2 regions of the Clostridium aromativorans genome follow, and region 1 is predicted to be linked to the other one. Evidence: riboswitches for the same ligand, from Rfam matches in the RefSeq annotation. Region 1 holds a riboswitch; the other holds the start of a gene.
What was found. A riboswitch is a leader RNA that binds a small molecule or an ion and turns the genes downstream of it on or off. The one in region 1 is predicted to bind cobalamin.
Positions count from the first base shown of each region.

Region 1 (7,770 bases):
GAAAAATTTGAAAATTGGTGGTGTTTGTTATGCTTTGAAATGAATATATAAAAAATATATATAGATTACATCACTGTCTTAGAATTTAGTATTTAAAATTATAATTTTAGGAGTGTATCAATTATGAACTTAAAAAAAATGATTATAAATTCCATATTACTTGCAGTTGGTGCAGTACTGCATCAGATAGTGCCTCCAATTTTATTTGGTATGAAACCTGATATATCCCTTGCAATGCTTTTTATAATACTTATATTTAATAAAGATTACAAGACCTGCGTTTGTTCAGGTGTTATAGCGGGAATATTAGCAGCAGCAACTTCAACTTTTCCAGGAGGGCAATTTGCCAATGTAATTGATAAATTCATAACTATAAATGTGATGTTTGTCTTAATAAAGCCTTTTAGAGATAGAATAAGCAATCAGATAAATATAATACTGGCTACAGCAGTTGGAACGATAGTAAGCGGTACTACATTCTTAACGGTAGTTTTGTTTACGGTAGGACTTGGAGCTAGCTTTACAGCATTATTTTTAAGTGTAGTTTTGCCTGCAGCTGTTGTAAATACTGTAGTAGGTGCGGTCTTATTCAATATAATAAATGTGGCAGTGAAAAGGGGAGCAATTAAACAGGTATAATTTAAATAAAACCAAAATCACTGGAATTTTTAACAAGATTTCAGTGATTTTTTCATATTTGCTATTAATTTAATAGTTTATAAAACGTTAAATTACATAAACTCTAAATACACAATCAATAAAATACTTCAATAAAAAATCTATATGAAATAAGGAGGAATTCACTATGGCAAGAAATGGAAATAAATCTTTGATTCCAGAGGCAAAGGAAGGTCTCAATAGATTTAAAATGGAAGCAGCTAGAGAAGTAGGAGTAAGTCTAAAAAATGGATATAATGGAGATATTACATCCAGGGAGGCAGGATCCATCGGAGGACAGATGGTGAAGAAAATGATACAGGCTTATGAAGAAGGATTAAAGTAACTGTCATTTGCTCAATATGATTGGGAAAAGTGTAAAAAAAGTTGCTTGACGTATATAAATGGTAGGTATATAATGAATGCATAACTTAATAATAGGGTATATGGTTTAAATGATAATTAAAAGGGAATATGGTGAAATACCATTACAGCCCCCGCTACTGTATGAGGTGACAATTTTAATTTTTCACTGGATTGTTCCGGGAAGGAAAAAAAAGGATGAGCCGATAGTCAGGAGACCTGCCTGTACCTGTATGCATAAGAATCTTTCGGAGGGAAGGATTTATCAATTGTGATGCTGATGTTATTTTTAATAACAGAGCTTTGTAATATGGTAATTAGGGACTTCTTTCAGAAGTCCCTTTTTATATATGTTGGTGTTAACTTAAACATATCTAATCCCTTTAAAAATGCACTTATTGTGAATGAATAAGTGCATTTTTGTATTTTAAATATTTTAATATTAGGTTATAATATTGTAAAAATGATCATGAGGATCACTTGATTAATTAAAAAAAAGGAAGGATATGAATCATGCCTGAAAAATATTGGCCTGAAACCGTTATACTTTGGGGGGCTGGTGCGACTAAAAGTTTAGGACTTCATGCAACTAACGAGTTGATGAGGCTTGTTTTAAAAATTAGTAAAAAGGATTTTTCTTTCTTAAATGGGAAAGATGAAAAATTATCCAATGCTTTTAAAAAACTAATTGTAGAAGATTTAATTAAAGACACTAAAATATCAAAGATATATGATTTAAAAGCCCTTGAAGCTATAATAAGTACTAATGACAAACTTAATATGCATGAGCTTTTTACCATGCTCGATCAGCTTATTGACAATAATATGGGATTTAATGCTTTTCTTCATGGGAAAACACAATTTTTGAGAGCGGAAAGAGTTCAGGCAGCCAAAAGATGTCTTATTTTGATTATTGAAGAATTGGAGAGATTTAGCATACAAAATACTCCTGGTTATACGGATAGAGAAAAAATGGAACCTTATTATCAATTTGCAAAGATACTTACAGAACTTATGATAGAAGAGGCTCAGGAATTTGAGAACAGAGGCTATAGAAGGGATACCAGACGTTTTTACCTTTATTCCTATGCTATAATATCTTTTAATTGGGATCCTATAATTCTTTGGAATCTGTTTAATGCCCATAAAGAGAAAAATCAAAATCCAGTTAAACTAAAAGATGGTTTAAAATTGCAACTGTATGATGATTTTGGGACTCAAATTTCTTCTGCTCAATTGGATGGCAATGAATCCGGTATATGGTATGTTACAGATGAACCTCAGTGCAAAGGTATAAATGATTATAATTATCCTTCCAGGATAATAAGAATAGGAAAAATATTGTTTCCACATGGTATGTTTGGATCCAGAATTTGCCCTGAATGTGGAAAATCAATAATTAGTTTTGCGAAGAAATGGAATAGATTGTCTACAGAAATTTTTGGCCCATCTATTCTAAAACCATTGCAGAAAAATTGGAGATATACTACGCAAAAAGAGAAAATATATAAGAGAGGAGCCATAGAATGTCCCTATTGTGGGCAGATAACTTACCCCTATGATATGACTCTCATAATACAGAGCCTTTCCAAGAAAAGAAGTGTGCCAACACTAGAAGAGCTTAAAACTGAAATGGGGCTTCTTATGAAAAATGCAAAGCATATAGTTTTTGCAGGTTATAGTCTGCCGTTAGATGATATTATGGTCAAAACTTTTTTTATGTCCTCTATATCTGGAAATGATAAAAATAAATTGAAATGCACTGTAATAAATTACGATGAGGAGTACAGAGAATCAGGTTGGTTAAGTGGAAATAATATATTGGAATATGTAAAAAAATCGAAGAATAATTCTGCAGCTGAATGTATAGAAAATATATGTGATATATTTCCGCTGGAAAACATAAGGGTAAATTTGAGTGGAATACCTGATGTATTTATGGAAGATGGGAAATGCAGTAAAAAAAAGGTAATGGATTTATTGTATCCTGAAGAATATTTTAAAGAAGGATTCCCAATATACAGGGACTAAAAGACATTGTGTTTTTTTTAACTAATTTATTGTATTTTTTGTTAAAAGTGATAAAATAAAGTCGTCAGTATTTATTAAAAAACTGAACTAAATTTTATAAAGGAGGTTCCGTGTTATATCGTAATGAATAACAACGGAGAAGGTTTATGGAAAGACAAGTTAAAGGATGGTCAAAGCTCAGTGTTAGGCAGATTACTGTAATTGGCATGCTGTCTGCAATTTCTATTGTACTTGGTGTAACGGGATTGGGTTTTATACCTATTCCGCCGGTGAAAGCTACTATAATGCATGTTCCTGTTATAATAGGTGCTATTTTGGAAGGACCATTGGTAGGCGCTATGGTGGGGCTTATTTTTGGTATATTCAGTGTAATTCAATCTATAACTACACCTACTCCTGTTTCTTTTGTGTTTATGAATCCATTGGTATCGGTTCTACCAAGAATACTGATAGGATTAGGGAGTTATTATGTGTTTAGGGCTATAAAGATGAAAAACAGGTTTTTGCCTGTGGGAATAGCTGCTGCTGCTGGCTCACTTATAAACACTGCAGGTGTGCTGGGAATGATATATCTTATATACTTAGGGCCCTATTCAAAGGCATTGAATATAAGTTTAAGTGCGGCTAAAAAGGGGATATTGGCGGTAGCTTTTACAAACGGAATACCTGAAATGATTTTATCTGTACTTATTGCAGTATCCGTTGTTACTGCTGTTACTAAAATAAGACATAAATAAGTTTATTTTTTAATCAAATGAGATATGAAATTAACCCTGAGCTTTTGCTGGCTTGGGGTTTTATAGTGTGGAGGTAGATATGAAAAAAATTTTATTCAATAGTATAGATGAAATAAGAATAGGAAATGCTGAAAATTTAGAGGGACCTACAGGATGTACTGTAGTTATATGTGAAAAGGGTGCATCTGCTGGAGTGGACGTAAGAGGAGGATCTCCAGGTACACGTGAGACGGATCTTTTAAATCCTGTTAACTTAGTAGATAGAATACATGCAGTGGTTCTCGCAGGAGGAAGTGCTTTTGGATTGGATGCAGCAGGTGGTGTAATGCAGTATTTGGAGGAGAGAGATATTGGATTTGACGTAAATGTTACAAAAGTACCTATAGTATGTGAGGCTGTACTATTTGATCTCGATATAGGTGATTGCAAAATAAGACCTGATAAATCCATGGGATATAAGGCCTGTATAAATTCTGAATTTAATTTATGTAAAAATGGAAATATAGGTGCAGGAGCTGGAGCAACTGTAGGTAAAATACTGGGAGATGAATATGCAATGAAAGGGGGACTTGGGTCTTATGCTCTTCAAGTGGGAGAGCTTAAAGTTGGCGCGATAGTTGCAGTGAATTGTCTTGGAGATGTGATAGATAGTAAAAGTGGGAATATAATAGCAGGCGCATTGAGAAAGGACGGAAAATCTTTCGCAGGTACCGAAAATATAATGATGAAAATGTATTCCCAGAAAAAAAATCTGTTTAGTGGGAATACCACTATTGGTGTGGTAGTAACCAATGGAAGCTTTACAAAATCTGAAATGAACAAGATGGCATCCATGGCCCAGGATGGATATGGAAGAGCAATAAGACCTGCCCATTCCATGTTTGATGGAGATACTATATTTACCATGGCTACTGGAAAGGTAAAGTCGGATTTGAGTGTGGCTGGATTCTTAGCTGCTGAGGTGGTAGAAAAGGCCATTGTAAAAGCAGTGGAGAGTGCAGATCCAATTTTGGGATATAGAAGTTATAAGGATATTTAAATTATTACCTTAGGGCCATTATTTGTGATAAAATATAACTGTTGGCTGTAAGTATAAATGAAAAGGAGAGATATTTTAATGGCGTGTGACAAGGAAGTAAATTCAATGGATGAAGTTATCGATCAAATTGATTCAACTATGGGAAATGTAAAAAACGGAGAGATAGTAAAGGGAAAAGTGATTTCCGTAAATGATAAAGAGGCTGTAATAAGTATTGGATATATGGTGGATGGAATACTGCCTAAAAATGAAATATGCAGTGAAGAAAATATAAATATGGAAGAACTTTTAAAAGTTGGAGATGAAATATACGTATATATAATGAGTTTAAATAATGGAGAAGATGGATTGCTGCTTTCGAAGATAAAGGCTGATGAAATAAGAAATTGGAATAAGGTTGAAGATTCGTTTAAAAAGGGAGAAGCCTTTGATGTAATTGTAAAGAAAGTGGTAAAAGGGGGAGTATTGGCAGAATTATATGGCTTTAGAGCTTTTATACCGGCATCTCAGCTGTCAGTAAAGTATGTAGACAATCTGAACGATTTTCTAAATAGGACATTAGCCGTAAAGGTGATTGAACTGGATAAAAACAAGCATAAGATAGTGCTGTCAAGGAAGGAAGTTGAGCAGTTAGAACTTGAAAAAAAAGCGGATCAGTTATGGAACAATATACATAAAGGTGATAAAATAGAGGGAATCGTAAGCAGGATTACGGGGTTTGGAGCATTTGTTGATTTAGGCGGTGTAGAGGGATTAGTTCATATATCACAACTTTCCTGGAAGAGGATAAAAAACCCTGCGGAAGTAGTATCAGTGGGGGAACGTGTTAAAGTCTGTGTAATGGATACTGACAGAGAAAGAAATAGAATTTCACTTTCTATGAAGGCCATGGGAAATAGTCCCTGGGATAAAGTAAATGAAAGATATAAAATAGATGACATAGTTAAGGGAACTATAACTAAAATTATAAATATAGGTGTTTTTGTGGAAATTGAAGATGGATTGGAAGGGTTTGTACATATATCTGAGATATCTCAGGATCATATTGTAAAACCTTCGGATGTTTTAAATATAGGAGATGAAGTACAGGTTAAAATACTCAACATAGATGCAGATGCCAATAGAATGTCACTTAGTATAAAAGAAGCTGTAGATAGTCCTAAGGAGAATTTTAAAAAGTATTTAAATGATTCTGGTGATAAAATTACATTGGGAGATCTGTTTAAGGATAAATTGAAAAATATGAAATTTGATTAAAAGATAATCCATAATTTGCAAAATAATCATATGCACTTTTTGTAAAACATATAATAGATATGGGGTATTTAAAATAAAATAAGCTTTCTACAGGATAAATTAGTTAAATTGTTGCATATAGCATATATGATAACACAGTTGCAGTATTTATTGAAATAGGATTTACAGGTAAGAAAAGATGTAGTATAGATGAAAGTTGGTGTTAATATGGGAGATGGATTACCGAATATAATAAACATGAATGAACTTGAAAATTTAATGGAAAGTTTTTTTTCTATAACAGGAATATCATGTTTAGTAAAATATACTAATGGAGACATGTTTAATGTCCCCTTTAAGTCTCATTTATATCCTAACCCAGAATTTGTGACATATGAGGAGCGTATACTTTCTCGGATTAATGGGCGAAATAAGATAGGTGTTTATAAACATAAAAATGGCTTGATTTATATAGGTATACCTATAATTGTAAATAAAAAACATATTGCAACAATTTTTTTAAATCCAATATTTTTTAAAGAAGATTGCAACAAAAGTGATTATGTAGGAAAGTTAAGTAAAATTGAATTAATAAATAATAAGTATTCTATTGTCTCAAAGAAAAATATAAAAAAAATTATCAATTTTTTTTACAATGAATTTATGGTATTAACTAAACTGGAGTTTAAATATAAAAAGGTGGAGAAAATAGCTTATTATGATAGGCTAACTGAACTATATAATTTCAATTATTTTATGAAAAAAATTGAAAAGCAAATTAAAATGTATTCACAAAGTAGTTTTTCAATATTTCAAATTGAATTAAATAATTTTAAAAGTATAAATGATATTTTTGGATACGAATACGGCGATAAATTGTTAAAAAGAATAGGAAACACCTTAAAAAAATTGGACATTGGAATAGTTTCAAGGATGGGTGGAGATGGATTTTTACTCTTAAAGCAAAAAATAGATGGTGGAATAGAATTAAAAGATTTGGCTCAACATATAGTTGATACTATTAGTGGACTGTGGAGTTTTGATGGAAATGAAGTCCTGGTATCAGTTAATATAGGCATAACGATTTTCCCCAGAGATGGAGGAGAAGCTGCGAAGTTGATTAGAAATGTTGATATAGCATTAAATAGAGCTAAATTAATAGGTAAAAATACATATATATTATTTGAAAAATATATGTATGATGAGATCTTAAGGAAAACGGAATTGGAAAGAGGGTTGAGAAAGGCAATAAAAGATAATGAATTTATACTGTATTATCAACCCCAAGTTGATATGAGAACTAGAAGGGTAGTTGGATTTGAGGCCCTAATTAGGTGGAACAGTTCTAAGTTTGGCTGGATAATGCCTATGGAATTTATAAGCCTTGCAGAAGAGACAGGACTTATAGTACCTATAGGCGAGTGGGTCCTTAAAACTGCGTGCAGACAAAATAAGTTGTGGAAAAACAGGGGGTATTCCTATGATTTCATATCCATAAATGTTTCTACAATACAACTTAAAAATGATAATTTTATCAATACAGTTAGAAATGTTTTAGAAGAAACAGGCTTAAAACCTGAATATTTGGAAATAGAAATAACAGAAAGTGTCATGATGGAGTCCTTTGATTGGAGTTTAAGAGTGATAACTGAACTTAAAAATATGGGAGTTAGAGTAGCACTAGATGATTTTGGAAGTGGATATTCT
Region 1 covers NZ_JAJJPB010000008.1:46,057-53,826, forward strand. The annotation lists gene LN736_RS08290 (tryptophan transporter) at 124-639, shown strand; gene LN736_RS08295 (alpha/beta-type small acid-soluble spore protein) at 806-1,003, shown strand; cobalamin riboswitch at 1,087-1,261, shown strand; gene LN736_RS08300 (hypothetical protein) at 1,534-3,051, shown strand; gene LN736_RS08305 (ECF transporter S component) at 3,198-3,788, shown strand; gene LN736_RS08310 (P1 family peptidase) at 3,868-4,827, shown strand; gene rpsA (30S ribosomal protein S1) at 4,906-6,084, shown strand; gene LN736_RS08320 (EAL domain-containing protein) at 6,274-7,770, shown strand, end outside.

Region 2 (8,775 bases), on a different contig from region 1:
ATGGTTTGGTTATATAGTCATCTCCACCAATTTCCAAACCAAGCACAATATTTACTTCCTCGTCAAGAGCAGTCAGAAACACTATGGGAACGTCACTTTTGCTCCTTATGTATTTACACAGATCATACCCGCTTCCATCAGGCAGATTTATATCTAGAATAATAAGATGGAACTCTTTATCCTCCATTATTTTCTTTGTATCTTTAACTGTTGACACTGTTAGGACTTCATATCCTTCATCTTTTAAAGTAAACTCTATTCCCGCTGCAAGGGCACTGTCATCCTCTACCAGCAATAATCTGTACATTGACTTTACCTCACCATCAATATTGAATGTAAAACATAATAATTTTACTGTTCTAAATTAATTATACCATTCAGTGTCATAAATCCAAATGATACCATCAATTACAATCTGGTGATTTGCCGTTTTCGATAGAAAAAATAAAATCATCTATCATAAATTCAAAGCTGTCTTCTACTTCTACATCAGGTTTATGCTGAAAATATCCAAGAAAAGTCAATGATACAAATCCATGCAAAATACTTCTTAATTCACGACTTTTATGGACTAAAATCACCCTATCATCTATATAAAAATTTAAAATGCTTTTAATAATGCTCATGGTTTCTCTTGCCATACAATTTATTTCTTTATTTTTCGTGCTGGGAATATTCATGAAAAGTTTATAAGCCTCCCTGTTTTCAAAAGCAAAATCCCGATAAATATGGGCAAATTGCCTGATTGCATCCTCTCCACTTTTACCTACCAGTCCCTGCATTAATTTAAAATTCAATATGCGAATAACATATACTGTCATCTCTGTTTTAAGAGCATCCATATTATCAAAATGATTATATAAAGATGGATATTTTATATGCAGTTTATCTGCAATTTTTTGAAAAGTAACTCTATCAAAGCCGATCTCCTCAGCCAATGCAAAAGCAGCCTTAATTATCTTTTCGCCGGTTAGGTTCCTTTTTTGCATAAATATCTCTCCCCATACGTTTATTTATCCGAACGCTACCATTGCTAATACTCCAACTTCTTAAAATCGGAGATAGATACTTGTTACACGTCTGGATAAGCATAGTTTAGCATTACTATGAAGGTTTATCAACTTTAAACTATACTACTATTTGATAAATTATAAATTATAGTTTATTATTATATCATATAGCACGAAAAGAAAGGGTAATATTTATATGGAATTGTGGAAAAAAAATCTGGTTGTCTGCTGGTTTGGAATGTTTGTGACAGGTATAGGAATGAGTCAAATTGCTCCTGTATTACCTCTATATATAGGAAATTTGGGTATTTACAATACCTCTTTAATTGAACAGTTTTCAGGAATTGCATTTGGTGCTACTTTTATAATATCAGCTATTTTTTCACCAATCTGGGGTCATGCTGCCGATAAATTCGGTCGAAAACCAATGCTCCTTCGCGCAAGTCTCGGCATGGCAATAGTTATAGGAAGCATGGGATTTGTGCATAATGTATATGAACTTATAGGATTGAGGCTGCTGCAAGGCGTTATAACTGGTTATAGTACGGCTTGCACTACATTGATTGCAACTCAGACGGACAATGAACATGCAGGTTGGGCTCTAGGTACACTTTCAACGGCGAATATAGCAGGTTCCTTACTTGGACCGGTAATCGGCGGTTTCATAGAAGAAAACTTTGGCCCTAAAAATGTATTTTTTATAACAGGTGCACTACTTCTGATTGCATTCATTATAACGGCTTTATTTGTAAAGGAATCTTTCACCCGTCAAAATAATAAAATATTGAAGATCAAGGAAGTATGGGACAGCATACCCTACAAAAATTTAACTGCTATAATGTTTGTGACATCTTTTATATTAACTATGTCGTTATATTCTGCTGAGCCAATTATAACGATATATGTCACTCAATTATCCCATAATATGAATCATGTGGCATTGATTGCCGGAATGGCATTTTCAGCCTCAGGTCTTGCAAATATAATCGCTGCCCCAAGGCTTGGAAAACTTTCAGATAAAATTGGAACCCATAAGATCATGTTGACATCACTTATAGCCGCTGGATTGATTTTCATACCACAGGCATTTGTAAAAGATCCCTGGCAGCTTATGGGACTCAGGTTTTTACTTGGATTGGTAATGGGAGGGCTTAATCCTTCTGTAAATGTAATGATCAAAAAAATCACTCCAGACTTTCTCACTGGTAGAATTTTCGGATTTAATATTTCTGCCCAATACCTGGGAGTGTTTGGAGGTTCGATTTTAGGAGGACAAGTATCTGCCTGTTTAGGCATCAGATATGTATTTTTCATTACAGGAACATTGCTTTTAATAAATGCCCTATGGGTTTATTTAAAAGTGTATAAAAGGCTCATTCCAACTTAAATAATAACATTTTTAGGAATAAAAAATGGACATTTATTTATCTTATCCTCATATATGTCAGCTTCTATTCCAAAAACTTTTCTTAGCAATTCCTTTTTTATTATTTTATACGGCATTCCCATGTCCCACAGCTTACCATCCTTTATAACAACAATTGTATCTGAATATCTTGCAGCTTGGTTCAAATCATGCAGAACCATGATCACAGTTAAGCCCAGTGTCTCGTTTAATTCCTTTATTAATTCCAGAATTTCCATCTGATAGGATATATCAAGAAATGTAGTGGGTTCATCCAGCAAAAGTACTTCAGGCCTCTGAGCCAGACACATGGCCAGCCACGCTCTCTGCTCTTCTCCTCCGGACAAGGTTGTAACAAACCTCTGTCTCAAGGGGACAAGTCCGGTTTTCTCCAGTGCCCAATCTATTATATCCATATCTTCTCTGTCAAGTCTTCTTCTGAATTTCAAATGCGGATATCTGCCGTAGGACACCAGTTCTTCCACAGATATATCTGAGGCTATGTTTTTCATCTGCGGAAGTATGGACAACTTCTGTGCAACGGCCCTGGTATTCATATTTCTGATATCAGTTCCATCTAAATATACATTACCTCCTGCAGGTTTTAAACATCTGCCTACAGCCTTAATTAAAGTTGATTTTCCGGAGCCATTGGGCCCTATAATTGTAACTATTTCTCCAGAATGTATATCAAAACTGATGTCTTTTACAACTATCTTATTTCCATAATTCACTTTTAGATTTTCAACTTTCAATTCCATATCAATACCCTCTCTTTCTCCTAAGCAAATACAGAAAAAAAGGAGCTCCCAGAGCTGACATTATAATTCCCACAGGTATCTCCATAGGTGCAAACATCACTCTCGCAAGGGTGTCACACAGCATGACCATAGCAGCCCCTGTAAAAATAACCGATGGAAGCAAATATCTGTAATCCGAACCAATAAACAGCCTCGTCATATGCGGTACTATAAGTCCTACAAATCCAAGAAGGCCTACAACACTTACTGCACTTCCGGCCAGCAGGGAGGAGATCACGATAAAGACAAACCTGGTTCTTTCTACATTCAATCCAAGACTTGTAGCTACTTCATCCCCCATCATCAATATGTTCAATTTGTTGGGCATCAGTAAAAGTAGAATAATACCCACAGAGGCATAGGGAAATAAGGTATTTACCTGCTTCCATGTAGTTGACGAAAGCCCTCCTACCATAAACCCTATAATTCCCGCCACTTTGTTTGGATAAAATGTCATAAGTGCATTTGTCCCTGCTCCCAACAGAGAAGAGACGGCAACTCCGGCTAATATCAGTCTTGTTGGTGCTACTCCTTCTCTCCAGGCTAAAAAATATATAAAAAGAGTAGCCATCAGTGCACCTGCAAATGCCCCCAAAGGTGCCAGATGATAAAAATCCGGAAAAAGTATGAGAATTATCAGTGTCATAAGTCCTGCTCCGGAGGAAACTCCTATAATATTCGGTCCCGCCAATGGATTTCTCATAACACCCTGCAGTATGGATCCCGACAGTGCAAGGCAGGTTCCAACAAGAGCAGCCACTATGGTTCTGGGCAGTCTGACATTCCATATTATCTGATAATTTACTGTGGATTTTTCAAAGAATACCGCATTCACTATTTCTTTGGGACCTATATTTACGGCTCCATTCCCTACACTTACAAAAAAACTGATAATAGATACAACTATAAAAATCAATAAAATAAATCTTTTTCCAATCCTTTGAGTTGTTATATTGCCCTTAACCATTTTCTATTCTCCTCAGTATTAATTGTTCCAGTCAAAAAGCCTTATATCCTTCATATCAAAACTGCGGGCTTTTTTAATTTGTTTTGTTGAATACATGGGGATAAAGTATCTTTGCCAATCCTTCATAAGCTTCGGCATACCTTGCATTTGGCTTGTACAAATATAAATCTTTAGGAAGAATTATATACCTTTTGTTCTTCACAGCAGAAAGAGAATTCCATGCCGGATTATCCTCCACATCTTCCTTTAGCTTTTCCATTATCTTTTCTTTGTCACTTCCCATAGTCTGTACAAATATAAAATCCGGATTCTCCTGTATTATCTTTTCCATGCTAAATACCTTTGCCTCAGATGAATTTGCCTCTGCATCCGATATGTTCACTGTATGCAGATCTTTAAGCATTTCCCCCAACATTGAATGGGAGTTTCTGACTGTAATATCTTTGGCCGTGGCAAATATTATTAAAACCTTATATTTTTTATCCTTTGGAGTTTCTGTTATTATTTTATCTACATTTTTCTTTACCTCATCAATATGTTCTTTATACAAATCCTCTCTTCCGGTAATTCCACTAAAAAGTCTCAGTGTCATATAATAATCCTTTAAATAGGTATTAGCTAAAGCGATAACTTGAATATTATTTTGTTCCAACACCGGTACCATTGCTGCCTGATTTTTGAACTCGTCAGTTGCTATGACCAAATCCGGCTTCAGTGCCAATATCTTCTCCAAACTTGGAGACCCTGGAGTTCCAACAACCTGGGCAGATTCGGCATTTTTAACAGGCTTTTCTTCAGCTTCTTGAACTCTTCCTATTACTTTTCCACCGCAGCTGTCCCAAATATCAAGATAAGAATTATACAGGCAGACAACTCTTTTGGGATTCTTTTTTATAGTTACTTTTTTCCCTCTGGCATCTGTAAATACTACACTGGTTTTATTAAGTGTCACGCCATATTCAGACGCCGATTTAATTTTTTTCTGTTCCGTATCGACTTGATTGCTGCTGCCATTTTCACTATTAACACTTTTGCCGCATCCGGCAAATACAGATGTAACCATTACAATAACCAATACCAATAAAAATATTTTTGTCTTTTTCATATTCCATTCCTCTCTTCCTATTGACTTTTGATAGCTGGTGTTATCTAGTTTTCCTTGATGCCTTCTTGTCAGAATCTTGCTGCAATCCAAAGCAAAAAACCATAGCCTTTTCTGCTATGGTTATATACAAACAAAATTCATATATAAACAACCACTTCCCTCCGAAGGCTTATTTATCAAAAAATTTACAGGCAGGTCTCCTGGCTCATAGTTCATTTTAATCTCAATACCTTCCCGGAAAAATATTTCCAGTGGCAAATATATATGATTTCATCCCTATTTACAGTAGCGGGGGCTGCAGCGGATTTTTACCGCTTTCCCTATTAATTTTTTAAAACCTGTAACTTTTAACCTTTTTAATTGTAAAAAATCATCTCTTTAAATATCTATTAATATTTTTAATTATAACACATATATCTTTATATTTGCAGTAACAAAAATATCAATTTTACAAGAAAGCCTTTTCTTCAATTCAAGCCACTTCATGCCTGCAATAGGATAAAACTGTAAGAATTAAAAACAACGGAACGGCAGCAGCCGATGCGGTGATCATTACATAGGGCGACCAAAAACTGTAAGATCCCAATGTGAGAAATTTAAGTTCTACAAGGCTAATGCCGAAACTGTTTCCAAGACCTACTCCTCCAGAGGGCAGAATCATCCTCAGCCAGTTCACTGCATTGCTTCCTGAAATAGAGGAAAGTATGAGAGGCAGCAGACAGAACACAATGGCTATTATCATGGAATTCACTGTATTTCTACATTTTGCAGACAGAAACAGTGTAAAGCTGACAGTGGCAAGAAGTGTAAGCAGACCTGCAGCTGCAGTGATCATCTCAAATTGACCTACATTTATAGCAGGAAGGCAGATGGTTTCCACACTTTGAATTGAAGTTTTTAAACTTTCCCACCCAAATACACTGTTTTCAACCAAAAGGAAAATGGAAATACATACCGCAGAGGTTATGCCGCAGATCAGAACAACAGAAATTATCTTGGATACAGCAAGTTTCGTCCTTCCGTATTTGGTACACCTGAGTATATTGTCCGCTCCTGTCTGATATTCTGCAGAAAATATAGGGGCAGTAATAAACGTACATAAAAACACCAGCAAGAAGAGCAAGATGATGAGGTAACTTCCCGCATCGCTGCTGCCAAAACCATAGGTGAATTTGAAGGGCTTATCCACTTTTTCATAGAGGGCAAGAGCTTTTTTCTGGGCTGAAGGCTGAATGGCTCTATTTTTTATTTGCCAGGTGTATTTTTTATAGAAATTTTCTGCCGCTTCCCCGGGAGAAATTTTGCTTAAATCCACAGGTGTCTTGGTCTGTGGATCTGCATATACATTCTCTAACCTGTTTATTATATGTTGAAATGGAAGTATTTTTTTATTAAGGACGTCCTGGGGAATATTATCCTTATAAATACTTCCGTACTTCTTTGCAACCTCCTGGTAATTTTTAACTGCCTTCTGTATTTTATCCGGTGTGATATCCCCTTCAACTGTAGTTTTCTTCATAAGCTGTACGGCTTTTATTCCTGAAACTGTAACATTGTTTCCATTCTCGTTTACATAATTGTAATTGACAAAGGATATGGGAAAATAGGCCAGGGCTCCAGAAATTAAAATGGCCGCTATCAGCAAAATCCAGGTGGAACGGGTTTTCAGAACCCTTTTCAATTCCAAATAAAAAATACTCATGTCAAATCTTCTCCTTTCTTGTTTCCTCTTGTGGAAACAGCCATAGATACAGATCCTCCAGCCGCGGTACGGCCTGTTTTGAATCAGGTATATCCGGGGCATCCGACAAATACCTGATGAAAAGATTTCCATCTTTTTCATTTAATATATTTACAATACGGACAGCTCCTTCATAATAGGGAAGTCGTTCAGGAGGTATTATGCTCTCCCATACTTTGCCTTCAACAGTTTTCACAAGTTCATCCGTAGTTCCCTTTGAAATTATCTTTCCATCTTTCATGATGGCATTGCAGGTGGCAATGTATTCCACATCGGAGACAATATGGGTGGAAATAAGTACAATTCGATCCCTGGAAAATTCAGAAATAAATTTGCGGAATTTCACACGTTCTCCCGGATCAAGACCGCTGGTGGGTTCATCCAGAATCAGCACCTCCGGATCATTCAAAAGAGCCTGTGCAATACCTACACGTCTTTTCATACCTCCGGAGAGCTTGGAGATTTTCTTTTTCCTCACTTCGGCTAGAGTAAGAATCTGAAGCAGTTCATCTATTTTTATTTTTGTATGGTTTTTGGTGAGTCCTTTCAAAGCTGCAACATATTTCAGATAATCCACCACTGTAAATTCAGGGTAAAAACCAAAATCCTGGGGCAGATAACCCAAAATGTCACGATAGGCTTCTTTTAGTACCTCGATTTCAATTCCGTCATATAGTATCTTCCCTGAAGTGGGACCGGTAATGCCTACCATCATTTTTATCAAGCTGGTCTTTCCTGCACCGTTTGCACCGAGAAGTCCCCATACACCAGGTGATACATTCAAGTTCACACAGTCCACAGCAGTTTTGTCCTTATATTGCTTGGTTAAATTACATATCTCAAGTTCTATTTTTATCACCCCTTTGATTTTTTTAGTATTTAACATCTAAACTCTATACTTTGATATTTTAACAAACGCAGATCCTGTTGAATTTCACTATCAACTTATATATCTGAAAGGCAAGAACTGCTGCAAAAAAAACACTTAGCACAACCCATCCGGTTAAAGCTGCCCGATGGTAAGCTTGAGGCACCAATGTGTGAAACAGAAACTGCAGCGATAATATGAGCAGACAGAAAAACTCACAGGCAAACACATTGTACTGACTGCGGTTGCTCCGAAGGATGAAAATGCATCCGCAGCAGGACACCAGAAAAGGCAGCAGCAGATAAAAAATTACTAAAGCAGTGGAAATACTCACTTTGCTAAATGTTACAAGAGAAACAGCCAGCAGGAAAATACCGTCACCCAGACCAATTACAATGAGTCTTGCTGATAATAATCCGGACATTGACATAAATGAAGCTGTCTCCACTTCCTGCATCTTGTATCTATAAGATCTGCACAAAAATGGCAAGCCGGTCATAGTTATGAAAATTGCAAATAGACAGAGCAAATCCGGCAGGTGTCGGGCTGCAATATATTTAAAGTCTTCCTGAAAAATAGTAGTGAGCAGCAGCCACATAAGAATCAATATTGAACCCTGGAAAATCCATATTCTCCTCCCCATAAACGGAATCTGTTGAAATAAAAACTCCACATATCCAATTCTCTCCCTTGACCTGTGCTTTTCATATTCACTATTTGCCAGACTGATGGCTTTCTCAAGCTGTTCACCATGATACACAACAGGTACATTCAGGGCTTTTTTTAAATCCAAGCACAATTTTTTATTCATGATCATTTTCTCCTTTCTTTATCCGAAGGCTAGTATTCCTTATTAGCAAATTCCATCTGAGCCTAAGA
Region 2 covers NZ_JAJJPB010000018.1:44,857-53,631, forward strand. The annotation lists gene LN736_RS13120 (response regulator transcription factor) at 1-307, opposite strand, end outside; gene LN736_RS13125 (TetR/AcrR family transcriptional regulator) at 405-989, opposite strand; gene LN736_RS13130 (multidrug efflux MFS transporter) at 1,207-2,397, shown strand; gene LN736_RS13135 (ABC transporter ATP-binding protein) at 2,394-3,176, opposite strand; gene LN736_RS13140 (FecCD family ABC transporter permease) at 3,178-4,182, opposite strand; gene LN736_RS13145 (ABC transporter substrate-binding protein) at 4,256-5,287, opposite strand; cobalamin riboswitch at 5,461-5,644, opposite strand; gene LN736_RS13150 (ABC transporter permease) at 5,760-6,989, opposite strand; gene LN736_RS13155 (ABC transporter ATP-binding protein) at 6,991-7,878, opposite strand; gene LN736_RS13160 (hypothetical protein) at 7,937-8,707, opposite strand.
Region 2: it holds a riboswitch for cobalamin, as region 1 does, so the genes downstream of both, LN736_RS13145 (ABC transporter substrate-binding protein) here and LN736_RS08300 (hypothetical protein) in region 1, are expected to answer to the same signal.